Regions from separate parts of the Ewingella allii genome, predicted to be linked through region 1. Evidence: predicted binding sites of a transcription regulator. Region 1 holds the regulator's gene; each other region holds the start of a gene.
What was found. The regulator ArgR, encoded in region 1, controls arginine synthesis, uptake and breakdown. The targets are predictions, from matches to a motif close to ANTGAATAAAAATACANT.

Region 2: the regulator ArgR is predicted to act here: its motif matches at 3,159-3,176, upstream of argA (amino-acid N-acetyltransferase).
Region 3: the regulator ArgR is predicted to act here: its motif matches at 1,595-1,612, upstream of argF (ornithine carbamoyltransferase).

Annotation. Positions count from the first base shown of each region.
Region 1 covers NZ_JAWUDN010000008.1:46,515-51,493, reverse strand. Annotated here, with positions in the region: gene ispB (octaprenyl diphosphate synthase) at 1-90, shown strand, start outside; gene SBO83_RS16605 (DNA-binding protein) at 155-523, opposite strand; gene SBO83_RS16600 (helix-turn-helix domain-containing protein) at 1,191-1,457, shown strand; gene mdh (malate dehydrogenase) at 1,530-2,468, opposite strand; gene argR (transcriptional regulator ArgR) at 2,932-3,402, shown strand; gene yhcN (peroxide/acid stress response protein YhcN) at 3,885-4,148, shown strand; gene yhcN (peroxide/acid stress response protein YhcN) at 4,381-4,644, shown strand; gene mpl (UDP-N-acetylmuramate:L-alanyl-gamma-D-glutamyl-meso-diaminopimelate ligase) at 4,941-4,979, opposite strand, start outside.
Region 2 covers NZ_JAWUDN010000003.1:371,529-376,507, forward strand. Annotated here, with positions in the region: gene recD (exodeoxyribonuclease V subunit alpha) at 1-1,724, shown strand, start outside; gene argA (amino-acid N-acetyltransferase) at 1,800-3,125, opposite strand; gene amiC (N-acetylmuramoyl-L-alanine amidase AmiC) at 3,355-4,605, shown strand; tRNA gene SBO83_RS10500 (tRNA-Met) at 4,821-4,894, opposite strand.
Region 3 covers NZ_JAWUDN010000004.1:37,773-42,751, reverse strand. Annotated here, with positions in the region: gene ampH (D-alanyl-D-alanine-carboxypeptidase/endopeptidase AmpH) at 1-952, shown strand, start outside; gene rraB (ribonuclease E inhibitor RraB) at 1,052-1,480, opposite strand; gene argF (ornithine carbamoyltransferase) at 1,644-2,651, shown strand; gene SBO83_RS10955 (alpha-amylase family glycosyl hydrolase) at 2,842-4,605, shown strand; gene pyrB (aspartate carbamoyltransferase) at 4,886-4,979, shown strand, end outside.

The DNA of each region.
Region 1 (4,979 bases):
GCGATTCGCGCATTGCAGGTCTTGCCAGAATCGCCTTACCGTACGGCGCTGGAAGGCTTGGCGCATATTGCGGTAAGAAGAGATTTCTAATCCACGCCTCTTAAAACGGCTGTACCGCGATTCGGCTGCGGTACAGTTGTCATTTCACATGGCTTCAGACATCAGGCGTATAAGGCTTAGCGCTCAATCGATTTAACACCTCTGACATCCCTTCCCGCACGATGAATTTGATAATTAAATCCCGCTCATCTTCTTTTAACTGTTTGTAGCTCTCAATCCAAATCGCCAGAGGATCTTGATGGGCAGTGTAAACATATTCAGCGGACTGCTCTTTCATTTCCAGGCTATTCATCGCCTTAATCGGTAAAGTGCCAATGTGATATTCAACGGCGCGTCCCTGAACACCCCAACGACGGCGTTTTAACCATGCCTGACGCCGTGCCATACTGTGAATGCCCTGAGTTGAATTTGGCAGACCGTCGAAACCAATTAATTCCCTCGCTGAAAACCACTCTTTTTTCATAACGTTCCTTTTCATATTGTGCATTTGCACAAAAGAATGCTGTTATAACGCGCTGAGACCATGAAAATGTCCATAAATGGCCTGTTCTGCTTTCCGTTTAGCTTTAGATTTAATAAAAGCAGATAACTTATAGCACTACTTAATAGAAGTAATAAAGCTGATTAACTCACTTCAATAAGTAACAAAAGAAGCCCAGATATCGATTAATCTTTTTTATGAAAGTTAATAAATACACAATCAGTGTTTTTTGGAAAGTATTAAACAGTTAGTCAACAAACCAATCAAAATCATTAAACCAATATTTTTCAAAGAGATAAAACCAAAAGTGATGAGCGAAAATCTTTTACAACCCTCACTCACTTGCCACCAAGGACCTCACGGCTGTCGGTAATTAGTCAGACATCTTATTCATATATTTAAAGTAGCAAAAAAAGTCATTCATTTATCCTCCTAATAAATAGGCGGTTTTGATTAACTTGCGCCATTAATTTAGAACAATTTGTATTACTCATTTGCGTTAGCAAGAATAAAGAGATATTTTCCCAAAAATGAAAAGCTTTTCAGAAACCAAGAACATCCATTTTTAAAGCTCATATTCTGGATCTTGATACCAAAAATCATATCAATATTACGACGATCAACTTGCCGATAATAAAAGGGAATACGTATGAAAGGACATAAAGAAAATTGGCATCAGGCAGACATTATTGCTGCATTACGCAAGAAAGGCACCACCCTGGCGGCAGTATCACGAGAGGCCGGTTTGAGTTCATCAACCCTAGCAAATGCATTATCGCGGCCGTGGCCTAAAGGAGAGCGCATTATTGCTGATGCAATAGGTATCCACCCTTCCCTCATTTGGCCGAACAGATATTTTGATCCTACGACCTCTAAAAGAATTGAGCGAAAAATCCGTTCCCCAAATAAAGCCTGAGGTTCTTGCAAACAACGCATAAAAAAACCGCCGGGGAGACCGGCGGTTGATTTGGCACTGCCTAGGCAGATATCACTTGTTGATGAACTGCTCACCTAACTCGATATCTTTACGCAGTACGTCGAGCATTGAATCCAGAGATTGCTGCTCGAATGCGCTCAGAGTACCCACGCTTTTCAGCTCGGCTACGCCGTTTTTACCCAACAGAATTGGCTGTGCGAAGAAGCGGGCGTGTTCGCCTTTACCTTCAACATAAGCACATTCAACAATGTTGCTTTCGCCTTGCAGAGCACGAACCAGAGACAGACCGAAACGTGCCGCAGCCTGACCCATAGACAGGGTTGCAGATCCGCCACCGGCTTTCGCTTCAACCACTTCCGTACCCGCGTTCTGGATACGTTTAGTCAGATCAGCGACTTCACTTTCAGTGAAAGAGACGCCAGGGATCTGAGAAAGCAGTGGCAGGATAGTCACGCCTGAGTGGCCGCCGATCACAGGTACTTCGATGTCCTGAGGCTGTTTGCCTTTCAGTTCAGCCACGAATGTGTTTGAACGGATAGCATCCAGAGTCGTCACGCCGAACAGTTTGTTTTTGTCGTAAACACCGGCTTTTTTCAGCACTTCTGCTGCGATGGCAACGGTGGTGTTCACTGGGTTGGTGATAATACCAATCAGTGCTTTCGGGCAGGTTTTAGCCACTTGCTCAATCAGGTTACGGACGATGCCCGCGTTCACGTTGAACAGGTCGGAACGGTCCATGCCCGGTTTACGAGCTACGCCAGCAGAGATCAGCACCACGTCAGCACCAACCAGTGCAGGCGTTGCATCTTCACCGCTGAAACCTTTGATTTTTACTGCTGTAGGGATGTGGCTGAGGTCAACTGCTACGCCCGGGGTAACGGGGGCAATGTCATACAGAGAGAGTTCTGAACCTGAAGGCAGTTGGGTCTTGAGTAGAAGGGCGAGGGCCTGGCCGATACCGCCAGCTGCACCGAGAACTGCAACTTTCATCCTATACTCCTTTATTATCATAAACTTAAAAAGCGCCGTGAATTCATCTAGGTAGTGACCATCATCCACTGCACTACTGCAACAATCTCTATACCTGAGATTGAGAAGCTACGCGGTAATTTTGGCTGTATGTCGGCTTTATTTAAGATTATTTGCTTATGCATCAATGGCATAAATCAATGACATCATAAAAATAGCGTCACGAAACACGACAGGTTAACCGGCGGTTACATTACACCCGTTGATGGCATCAGGACAATATCAATTCCATAACAATTTAATAACTATGTCTTATGTCAACAATGCACAATTCCAGCATATTCATTACTAAATTCATCGCTGGATAAATGGGTATAACCAGACATTGCGCACAACTCAGGGTAATGCGTGATTATCTTTATTGCATAAAAATTCATATATATGCATAATCACCCGCACTATCGTTATGACCTTAGGGTGCAAAATGCGTAATCCTGCCAAACAGGAAGATCTAATTAAAGCCTTCAAAGCCTTATTGAAGGAAGAGAAGTTCAGTTCTCAAGGCGAAATCGTCCTTGCTTTGCAAGAGGACGGATTTGAGAACATCAACCAATCTAAAGTTTCTCGCATGCTGACCAAATTCGGTGCCGTACGCACCCGCAATGCGAAAATGGAGATGGTGTATTGCCTGCCGGCCGAGATTGGTGTCCCGACCACCACCAGCCCGTTGAAAAACCTGGTTCTGGATATCGACTATAACGATGCCGTTGTGGTGATCCGCACCAGCCCGGGCGCAGCGCAACTTATTGCCCGCCTGCTGGACTCATTAGGCAAATCGGAAGGCATTCTTGGCACCATCGCCGGGGATGACACCATTTTCACCACGCCAGCCCGCGGGTTTAGCGTGAAACAGCTGTACGAAGCCATTCTCAGTCTGTTCGAACAAGAGCTTTAATCGCGCTCTTCCTCAGCGTAAAGCCACTCCATTATATGCGCAGGTGACCCGTGAAGTACTCAACGGTATCCTGCGAGCACCCTTTTCTACCTTCTTTACTGGTTATTTATAAATTATTAACCCTAAAACCCACCTATCAGGTTGTTTTCCAAACGACCTGTCAAGATGTCATCCTGTTAAATACGACCCTACCAGTCACACCATCTTCACATGCTGGTTTCAATAGTGTGAATCTCTGCAATATTCAGCACAAATAGCTCAAATGACATAACCCATTAATTTATCTAGACAATACCCTCAAAAGGTCAATTTTAAGCCGTTTTTTATTCTTTTCTGTTATTAAAAACACTACTAGCCCCCTTATAACCACACCAAAAACTATTAGCAAACTATTAATATTTCGGGTTACTAGATGTATACTCATTTCCGTGATGTGAATCACTGTTTGTTCGGACTACATAATAAAAGAGACGAGGTCAATCATGAAAGTAACAACTACTATCGCTGCATTCAGCATTCTCTCTGCACTGTCATTTGGCGCATTTGCAGCACAACCTGTCACACAAGATCAGGCTAAAAATCTGCAGTCCGTCGGTATGGTTAGCGTCAGCGGCGTGGCCGGTGCTCCTACGGATATTCGTCAGGCACTATCTGATAAAGCGGATGAGCAAGGTGCAAAAGCCTTCCGCGTGATTGAAGTTCGCCAAGAAGGCAACTACCACGCAACGGCAGAGATTTACCAATAAGACGTTGAAGTCACAGACGTTTTAGTAAGAGAAGTTTGAGTAAGACAAATTATCTGGCCTAAGAAATAGAGGCCGAAGCATTAAAAAACGGATTTATCGCTGCAACGCACCAAGTTTCCAGAGCGCAAAAACGCCCTTCAATCTTGATAATACAGACCTGATGAATCCAAAACATGAATCGACGTTGCTATCAAATAACCTGCATCAACGTCATAAATATCAGGAAATTGTCATGAAAATCACTACTACTATCGCTGCACTTAGCCTGTTCTCTGCCATCTCATTTGGCGCTTCAGCTGCCAACTTGGTCACCAACGATCAGGCACAGAATTTACAACCTATGGGTACCATTAGCGTCAGCGGCGTTAACGGCGTACCTATGGATATCCGCCAGCAACTGTCTGACAAAGCCGACAGCAAAGGCGCGACCTCTTACCGTGTGATTGAGGCTTATAACGAAGGCGCATATCACGCGACGGCTGAGCTCTATAAATAAGCTTTATTGAGCGAAGCGAGTCACCCTCATAAGTAGAAAAATTGTTGTATTGAAGTCCCGGTTTCAATAGCCACCCAGCGATAAGAATAAGCGCTGTTGAGGCTGGAAAGAGAGCTGACACTGCCACTGCCGTGCTCTTAACTTCCCGAGACCCTCGTCGTCCTGTCCGACGACACCCTTTGGCTCCCGTGTATTGCGGGAGCTTTTTTTTATCCTTTTTTCCGCGCCCTGCTGCCTTTCAGCCATAAAAAAACACAGCCGGAGCTGTGTTTAAGAAGGTTCCAACAGGCTGAAGCTTATTCCTGCTCGACCGCCACAGATTTCGCCGCCAGAGC
Region 2 (4,979 bases), on a different contig from region 1:
ATTCCCTGTTTGACGGTCGTTATCCGCAGCTAGCTATCGAGCTGTGGAAAACAGCCGGTGAGCCGGATACCAAGCAGTGGCTGGCACTATTAAACCGCCATGCAGCTGTCAGCGACGGCAGCCAGCCAACGCCGATGGTCTTGCAGGAAAACCGTCTTTATCTCCAGCGAATGTGGCAGAGCGAGGGCGAGGTTGCCGATTTCTTCAGTGCTGAAAAACGTCTGGATACCTCGCCCATTTCACCACTGACCGTGGATGAAACGCGGCTTAAAACGATTCTGGATGACCTGTTTGGTCGCACAGACTCGGCCGAGATTGATTGGCAGAAAGTTGCGGCGGCGGTGGCGGCTACCCGGCGGATTTCAATCATTTCCGGCGGGCCCGGTACCGGCAAAACCACCACGGTTGCCAAGCTATTAGCCGCGCTGGTTCAGCTCTATCCGCAGCAGAAACTGCGCATTCAGCTCGCCGCGCCCACCGGCAAGGCGGCAGCGCGTTTGACCGACTCTCTGGGGCAGGCCAGTCTGCGTTTACCTCTTAGCGAAGCCGAGCGCGCCGCTTTCCCGACTGAAGCCTCGACATTACATCGATTGCTGGGCGCACAACCCGGTAGCCAGCGCATGCGTTACCACCGTGGGAATCCGCTGCACCTTGACGTGCTGGTGGTGGATGAAGCCTCAATGGTTGACCTGCCGATGATGGCGCGGCTGATTGAAGCACTGCCCGCGCAGGCGCGAGTGATTTTCCTTGGCGACCGTGACCAGTTGGCTTCGGTAGAAGCAGGGGCGGTGTTGGGAGATATCTGCCGCTTTGCAGAGCAGGGGTACAGCGCAGAGCGCGCCACCCAACTGAGTTATTTGACCGGCTGCCCTGTCGCGCCAACCGAAGTGGCTAACGCCGCCAGCGTGCGCGATAGCTTGTGCCTGCTGCGCCGCAGCTATCGGTTTGATTCGGCGTCGGGTATTGGTCAGTTGGCGAAAGCCGTCAATGCAGGGGAGAGCGCCGCCGCGTCTGCCGTGCTGGCGCAAGGCTTGCCGGACGTGACGGGCTATCCGCTCAATGAAACTGAGGATTTCCAGCCGCTGCTCGATGCCTGCGTGGCGGGCTATCTTCCTTATCTCCAAGGCGTCAGACACAGCGCATCGCCGGATAGCATTTTGCAGGACTTTGGCCGTTTTCAGGTGCTATGCGCGCTGCGCGAAGGACCGTTTGGCGTAAAAGGGCTGAATGAGCGCATCGAACAACTGCTAAATCGCAAAGGGCTGATCCGCCGACCTGCCGTGCTGGCGGGGAAATGGTATGCCGGCAGGCCGGTGATGATCAGCCGAAATGACAGCGCGCTGGGGTTATTCAACGGTGATATCGGTATCGCCTTGCAAAGCGAAAGTGGCGAGCTGAGGGTCTACTTTCAGCTTCCGGGCGGTGAAGTGAAATCCGTGCAGCCGAGTCGTTTGCCAGCCCATGAAACGGCTTACGCCATGACGGTGCATAAGTCTCAAGGCTCTGAGTTTGACCACACGCTGCTGGTGCTGCCTAACCATTTCCTGCCGGTGCTAACCCGGGAGTTGGTCTATACCGCCATTACCCGAGCTAAAAAGCAGTTGTCGCTTTATGCCAGTGAGAAGGTGTTCAACATTGCGACCCGCACGCGAACTCGCCGCCGCAGCGGGCTGGCGGAACGGCTGAGCGAACATGGCGAGTCGTCCTCTCTCAATCCTGAGTAGTAAAAACAAAACGGGGCTTCTCTACGCGTGAGAAGCCCCGTTATTTTTTATCACTAACCTAGTGTAAGCCCTGCTTTAAAGCTCGGTCAGCAGAATTTTGGAGCGGCGCTGATAGTTGTACATTTCCTGTTTCTGGATTGGCAGAACGTCAACTTCAGCCGGCTGGAAACCGCGCTCCTGGAACCAGTGGATGCTGCGAGTGGTTAACACAAACAGGCGATCCAGCCCCATTTGCTTCGCCTGACTGGCGACGCGTTTCAGCAGCATTTCGCCGCGTGACGAGCTGCGATAGTCGGGATGCACCGCCACGCAGGCCATTTCGCCAATACGCTCTTCCGGGAACGGATAGAGCGCGGCGCAGGCGATGGTCAGATTATCGCGTTCGATAATGGTGAACTTGTCGATTTCCATCTCTAGCTGCTCGCGCGAGCGGCGAACCAAAATACCCTGCTGCTCCAGCGGGCGAATCAGCTCAAGAATGCCGCCGATATCGTTAATTGTCGCACGGCGCACCTGTTCGGCACTTTCCATCACGATTTGCGTACCGATACCGTCGCGGGAGAACAGTTCCTGAACCAAGGCGCCGTCTTCCTGATAGCTGATTAAGTGGCTACGGCGCACGCCGCTGCGGCAGGCTTTGACTGCCCCGCGCAGGAAGCGCACGGTGCCGGACTGATAATCGCCACTGGCTTCCATGGTGTCGATTCGAGCCTGCGCATCGTTCGGGAACAGTTCCGAAATAATATTATCGTCTTCGTCGATCACGCCCTGAGACGAGCAGAAGCCAATCATTTTTTCGGCTTTCAATTTGATTGCCAGCTGGGTCGCCACCTCTTCGGAGGTCAGGTTGAAGCTCTCACCCGTAACGGATACGGCAACCGGCCCAAGCAGCACAATGGCGTTGCTGTCGAGTTGGCGGTGGATCGCTTCCTCATCAATGCGGCGAATACGGCCGGTATGGCAGTAGTCGATACCGTCGTCGACCCCCAAAGGCTGGGCGATGATGAAGTTACCGCTGACCACATTAATATGCGCACCCTGAAGTGGCGTATTATTCAGGCTCATGGAGAGGCGGGCGGTGATGTCGAGCTGCAATAAGCCCGCCGCTTGCTTGACTAGTTCGAGGGTACGGGCGTCGGTGACGCGGGTATTCTTATGGTAGATAGGTTCATAATTATGCTCCGCCAGATTTTCATCAATTTGCGGGCGAGCGCCGTAAACCACCACCAAACGGATGCCCAGACTGTGTAACAGCCCGATATCATTGACGATGTTGGTAAAGTTCTCATGCTCAATGGCTTCGCCGCCTAGCATGACAACGAACGTTTTGCCACGGTGTGCATTAATGTAGGGAACCGAGTGGCGAAAACCCTGAACCAATTCAGTACTACGTTCCTTCACGGCAAAACCTCATTTGAATTTTTATTCGTAATTTCTGTATTTTTATTCTTTTATGTCGATGTGGCAAGTAAGAAATCTCTCTTTTTGTTCACAAACCATCAACAAGCTTAAAATTTAGCCAATCCCGTTTATGAATGACAGGGGGGAGTCGATTCGTTAGAATTTTCCTATTGAGCCTTTTTGGCTGTTTTGTTTTTTGCTCATTTTGAGCCCTTACCTTTGAGACTGCATGACTGACGATAATCACAATTTTGGCCGAAGACGCCTGTTACAAAGCGTAGCTGCTTCGTGGATGCTCAGCGTCAGCCGGGTGGGTTTTGCCGCCAGTTCACAAGTGGTTGCCGTGCGCGTCTGGCCCGCTTCTTCCTATACTCGCCTGACGCTAGAGTCCAGTACCCCGCTGAAATATAAGCATTTCACTCTCACCAATCCTCATCGGCTGGTTATCGATATTGAAGGTGTTCACCTCAATAGCGTGCTTAAGGGCGTAGGTAAGCAGATCCAGCAAAATGATCCTTTTATCAAACAGGCCAGAGTAGGCCAGTTTGATAAAACGACGATCAGGCTGGTGATGGAGCTGAAAAAGCAGATTAACCCGCACGTTTTCACCCTTAAGCCGGTTGCCGGAATTCACAACCGCTTGGTGGTGGATCTCTACCCGCAAGAGGGGGCAGTGAGCGCGGAGGATGATCCACTATTGGCATTGCTGGAAGATTACAACAGGGGCGATGTGGCGCGAACCCTGCCGCCGGAGACGGCCAAAGATGGCAAAGCGGGGCGCGAGCGGCCGTTGATCATCATGCTCGATCCGGGGCACGGCGGCGAAGACCCCGGTGCCATCGGCAAATATAAGACCCGTGAGAAAGATATCGTTTTGCTGATTGCCCGCAAGTTGCAGAAACTGATTCAGCGCGAGCCGAACATGAAGGTCCACATGACGCGCAACGAAGACGTCTTCATCCCTTTGAAAGTCCGGGTCGCTAAGGCGAGAAAGCTGCGGGCAGACCTTTTTGTGTCGATTCACGCCGATGCCTTCACCAACCGTGCCGCCCGTGGCTCTTCGGTTTTCGCCTTATCGACCAAAGGGGCGACCAGCGCCGCGGCGCGTTTTCTGGCGCAGACGCAGAATGAGTCCGATCAAATCGGCGGCGTGAGTAAAAGCGGCGACCGCTATCTCGACCACACCATGTTCGATTTGGTGCAGACCGCCACCATCAGCGACAGCCTGAAGTTTGGTAAAGAGGTGCTGACGCGTATGGGCAAAATCAATCATCTGCATAAGAACAAGGTCGATCAGGCAGGATTTGCAGTGTTAAAAGCGCCAGACATTCCTTCCATTCTGGTGGAAACGGCGTTTATCAGTAATGTGGAAGAGGAGCGCAAGCTGAAGACCAGCCACTTCCAGCAGAAGGTGGCGGAGTCCATACTGGCGGGCATCAAGGCCTATTTTGCCGATGGTGGCATGTCGGTCAGAAGGTGATGGGCTAAGGCTTTACGAATAAGAAGGTCAGTGGAGAACATCGCTGGCCTTTTTTGATCGGCTGAAAGAATTTCCAGACGCCAGAAACAAAAAAACACCCGTTAAGGTGTCTGTTGTTTTTTCTTTTATGCTGATTTGTAGTTGGTTGCGGAGGCCGGATTTGAACCGACGACCTTCGGGTTATGAGCCCGACGAGCTACCAGGCTGCTCCACCCCTGCGGAGGCCGGATTTGAACCGACGACCTTCGGGTTATGAGCCCGACGAGCTACCAGGCTGCTCCACCCCGCGTCCGATGAGGGCGAACTATACGCTGCGTGAGATTTCGTGCAACCCTTTTTTCCAAATTAATGTGATAAACCGCCTGTTTAACTGC
Region 3 (4,979 bases), on a different contig from region 1:
CCGCAGCTTTGGCGAAACCCGCCCCGGCTCAGACATTCGTCCACGCGAAGACTCCGTGATTCGAATTGCCTCGCTGACCAAGCTGATGACCAGCGAAGTGCTGGTGAAGCTGTCGCAGCAGGGCACCGTCAAGATTAACGACCCGCTGCGCAAATATTCCGGCGGCAAAGCGGTGCCTTCCTATAGCGGCTCCACGCCAATCACATTGCTCAACCTCGCGACTCACACCAGCGGCCTGCCGCGTGAGCAGCCGGGTGGCGCGCCAAATCGCCCGGTATTTACTTGGCCGACCAAGGCCGATCGCTGGGCGTGGCTGCGAGTCGCCAAAATGACCACGCCTCCGGGCGCGCGTGCGGCTTACTCCAACTTAGCCTTTGACCTGCTGGCTGACGCCTTATCCAACGCGGCGCGCAAACCTTACACCCAGCTGCTGCGCGAACAGATAACCCAGCCGCTGGGTATGGTCGACACCACGCTGACGCCAAACGCCAGCCAATGTGCGCGCCTGATGTCCGGCCTGCGCCCAAGCCCTTGTCTGAATACCACGGCGGCAGCGGGCAGCGGCGGTATCTACTCGACCCCGGCCGACATGGCGCGTTGGATGCGCCAGTTCCTACCTTCCCCACTCGGCAAGCCAAGCCTGACCGCCGAAATGGCGCAGAAGATGTACTTTAAGCGTACTGATTTGGTGTCGCTGAAAGGCATGGACGTGCCGGGCATGGCCGACTCTCTGGGTATGGGTTGGGTGACGATGGCGCCGACGCCGCTGTTACCGCGCATTATTCAGAAAACCGGCGGTGGCGGTGGCTTTATTACTTATGTGGCGATGGTGCCTCAGCGCGGCGTAGGCGTGTTCGTGGTAGTGACGCGCAGCGAGTTAACCAAGTTTAAAAATATGAGTGACGGCGTAAACGATCTGGTTGCGGAGTTAGTGCGTAATAACGAGATTTAAAGCGCGGAATGATTTAAAGCACGGAAGTGCAAGCTGAGCTTATCCTCCCCTTAGTTCAAGGGGAGGATCAAAACCCTATCTTACTGATAGAGTTAGCTATTAATGACGCTTACCGTCATCATCTTCATCAACCAAATCTTCTTCATCACCTTCTTCGCCGTCCTCACCTTCGTCGTCGCCTTCGAAGTAAGTGCCCCAACCGTCGTAATCAACGCCGTGGGCTTCGGCCAGGTCCATCAACTGCTCAACCTGTTTATCAATCAGTTCGGCGTTCAGCGCAATTTCGCTGATCACGTCACAGCACATCACGGTTGAACCGTCTTCTAATTCCAACTCTTCTGCGTCATTAACTTCATAACCCAGTTTGAAAGCGGCAACCGCGGCTTTCTCCAAATCTTCAAACTTATCAGAAGATAAGTGATGTTCGATGGTGTAAAGCGCGTCTGGATCGCTGCCATCATCCAGCAGCTCTTCGATGATTAAGCGGGTCTCTTCACTCTGTTCTTCTAGCAATTCACGATTTGCCATGCCTCTGTCCTCAATCAATGTGACGTTTCTCTAGACCATTTTCACACAGCGCGGGGCCAGCCTCCACTATAAAGTTTTAACGACGGGGTTGTAATTGCATATTCATACATATAAATTGAATTTTAATTCACTAAAGAATGCAAAAGCATTGGAGAGGAACACCATGAGTCTGTTGAGTAAACGTCATTTTCTCAGGTTACTGGATTTTACCCCGTCGGAGATTTCATCCCTTCTCCAGCTCTCCGCCGAGCTGAAAGCCGCTAAGAATAACGGCAGCGAAAAAGCCCATCTGCAAGGGAAAAACATCGCGCTCATCTTCGAAAAAGACTCAACCCGCACCCGATGCTCTTTCGAAGTTGCCGCCTATGATCAGGGTGCTAACGTCACCTACCTCGGCCCAAGTGGCAGCCAAATTGGTCACAAAGAGTCAATGAAAGACACCGCCCGCGTGCTGGGCAGAATGTATGACGGTATTCAATATCGCGGTTTTGGTCAGGATAAAGTCGAGACGCTGGCGGAGTTCTCCGGCGTGCCGGTGTGGAATGGCCTGACGACGGAATTTCACCCGACTCAGCTGCTGGCCGACCTGCTGACCATGCAAGAGCATCTGCCGGGCAAATCTCTGTCACAAATGACGCTGGCCTATCTCGGCGACGCGCGCAACAACATGGGCAATACCCTGCTGGAAGCCGCTGCGCTCTGCGGTTTGGACCTGCGTCTGGTCGCGCCAACCGCCTGCTGGCCTGAAGCCGAGCTGGTGGAAACCTGTAAGAAGCTGGCGCAGGAAAACGGCGGCAACATCACTCTGACCGAAGACATTGCGGCGGGCGTGAAAGGCGCGGATTTCCTCTATACCGACGTTTGGGTATCAATGGGTGAGCCAAAAGAGACGTGGAAACAACGCATTAGCCTGCTGCGTGACTATCAGGTGAATAGCGCCATGCTGGCCCTGACCGGCAACCCGCAGGTGAAATTCCTTCACTGCCTGCCCGCCTTCCATGACGACCAGACTACCCTAGGCCGCCAAATGGCGGAAGAGTACAACCTGCACGGCGGGATGGAAGTGACCGACGAAGTGTTCGAGTCGGCGCACAGCGTGGTGTTCGATCAGGCTGAAAACCGCCTGCACACCATTAAAGCGGTGATGGTCGCCACTCTTGGTTCACTCTGATTCGCCTTCGGCCTGACGCGACAATCCTCGCGCGTCAGGTTATTTCCTCCAGCTTCGCACATACCCTTTTACACAACATTGCAGTTTTTCACGGCTAATCCCCGCCTGAACGCCCCGTTTTCAACTAACCTTTTCATTATGCGCCGCTTCTTTTGCCATCTTCTGGAGTGATAAAGAAAAGGGAAACGATATGAAATCAGTCAATTTGGAATATGTCCTGCGACTGGAAAGTTTACTGAGCCGGATCTATCCCAGAGAACACATTGCCGATTTACTGAAACAGATCCTGCAACTGGCCGAAAAATGGAATTACGGCAAACACCGCACTCAGGATTGGGTCGATGGCACCAACATTTACCTCATCACCTATGGCGACAATATCAGCCACGGCGAGCAGAAACCGCTGGCGACTTTGAACCATTTCGCCGACAAGTATCTGCGTGAAATCATCAGCGATATCCACATCTTACCGATGTATCCCTACAGCTCGGATGATGGTTTTAGCGTCATTGATTATCGCCGGATTGACGAACATCTTGGCGGTTGGCAGGACATCCACCAGCTCTCTTCCCACTTCAACCTGATGTTCGACTGCGTGATCAACCACATCTCGCGATCCAGCGACTGGATGAAGGGCTATCTGCACGACGATCCTTACTACAAAGATTACTTTATCGACTCCAACCCGGAGCTGGATTACAGCCGCGTGGTGCGCCCCCGCGCCCTGCCGCTGCTGACGCCGTTTATCAAAGCCGACGGCACCGAGCTGTATCTGTGGACCACCTTCAGCGAGGATCAGGTCGACATCAATTTCAAAAACCCGCAGGTGCTGCTGGAGAGCATCGACGTGCTGCTGCAATACGCCGCCAGCGGCGGGCAGTCGATTCGCCTCGACGCCATTGGCTACATTTGGAAAGAGGTCGGCACTCGCTGTATCCATATGCCGCAGGCGCACAACATCATCAAAGTGTGGCGCACCATTCTGGATGAAGTGATCCCCGGCACGCGGCTCATCACCGAAACCAACGTGCCGCATCACGAGAACATCAGCTACTTTGGCGAGGGCGACGAAGCCCACATGGTGTATCAGTTCCCACTGCCGCCGCTGACGCTGCACGCCTTTCTGCGTCAGGACACCACCACGCTGACCCAGTGGGCGCAAAGCCTCAACGCCGAGGCGCGCTACCCAGAAACCACCTATTTCAACTTTTTAGCCAGCCACGACGGCATTGGGCTACGCCCGACCGAAACCTTCCTCAGCGACGACGAGCGCAAATACATGGCGCAGGAGACGTTGCGCAAAGAGGGGCGCGTCTCCTACAAGGACAACGGCGACGGCACCCATTCACCCTACGAGTTGAACATCAACTTCCTCAGCGCCCTGACCGAGCCGGATGACGACGTCGACACCAAAGCGCGGAAATTCCTCGCGGCGCAGGCCCTGCTGCTCTCCTTCATCGGCGTGCCGGCCATCTATATTCACAGCCTGCTGGGCAGCGAAAATGACCTCGAGGGTATGCACCAGTCGGGGCTGAATCGCCGCATTAACCGCAAGAAGCTCAAGCTAGACGACGTCGAGGCCGGGCTGGAAAAAACTGACAGCCTAAGCGCGAGAGTGTTTTACGGACTGAGTAATCTTATTAAGCATCGTCGCGCCCATCCGGCCTTCTCGCCACAGGCCGGGCAGCGGGTATTCGATATGGGCAAATCGCTGTTTGCCATGGAGCGCTATGACCCGCTGACGGAAGACAAAATCACCTGCGTGTTCAACATCAGCGACCAAACGCAGGTGGTAAAACTGGCAATTGAAGGCAAGGACTTGATTGCCGATGTGCCGTTTGACGGCCAAACCCGCCTCCAGCCGTGGCAGGTGGTGTGGATCAAGCATAAGCTGAAGGCGCCGGAGCGTCTGGGCCGCATGCGTCGCTGGAGAATGAAAATCTTCAAACGGTAAGTGGGCTGCCAATCGTTTGCTTTTAGAATCGATTCAGGCCGATTTTCGCTTGCAGCACGAAAATCTGCGCGTATAATGCGCCACAATTTGCCGGGAGAACCCATGAACAATTGTCAGGTTTGTGATGTTAAAAAACATGCTCAACACGCCGTACCTGAAGGCAGCCCGCTGCCGTTGTTCTTCCGTTGCATTTCTGAATTATTGAAAGCCCCTCATTGAAGGGGCTTTTTTTTGTCCAGAATTTGAGGTTTAAGAACCGTAACTGCTGAGGAAATACGTCATGGCTAATCCGCTGTACCAAAAACACATCATCTCGATTAACGATCTCAGTCGTGAAGAGTTAGAACTGGTGCTCGACACCGCGGCCAGCCTGA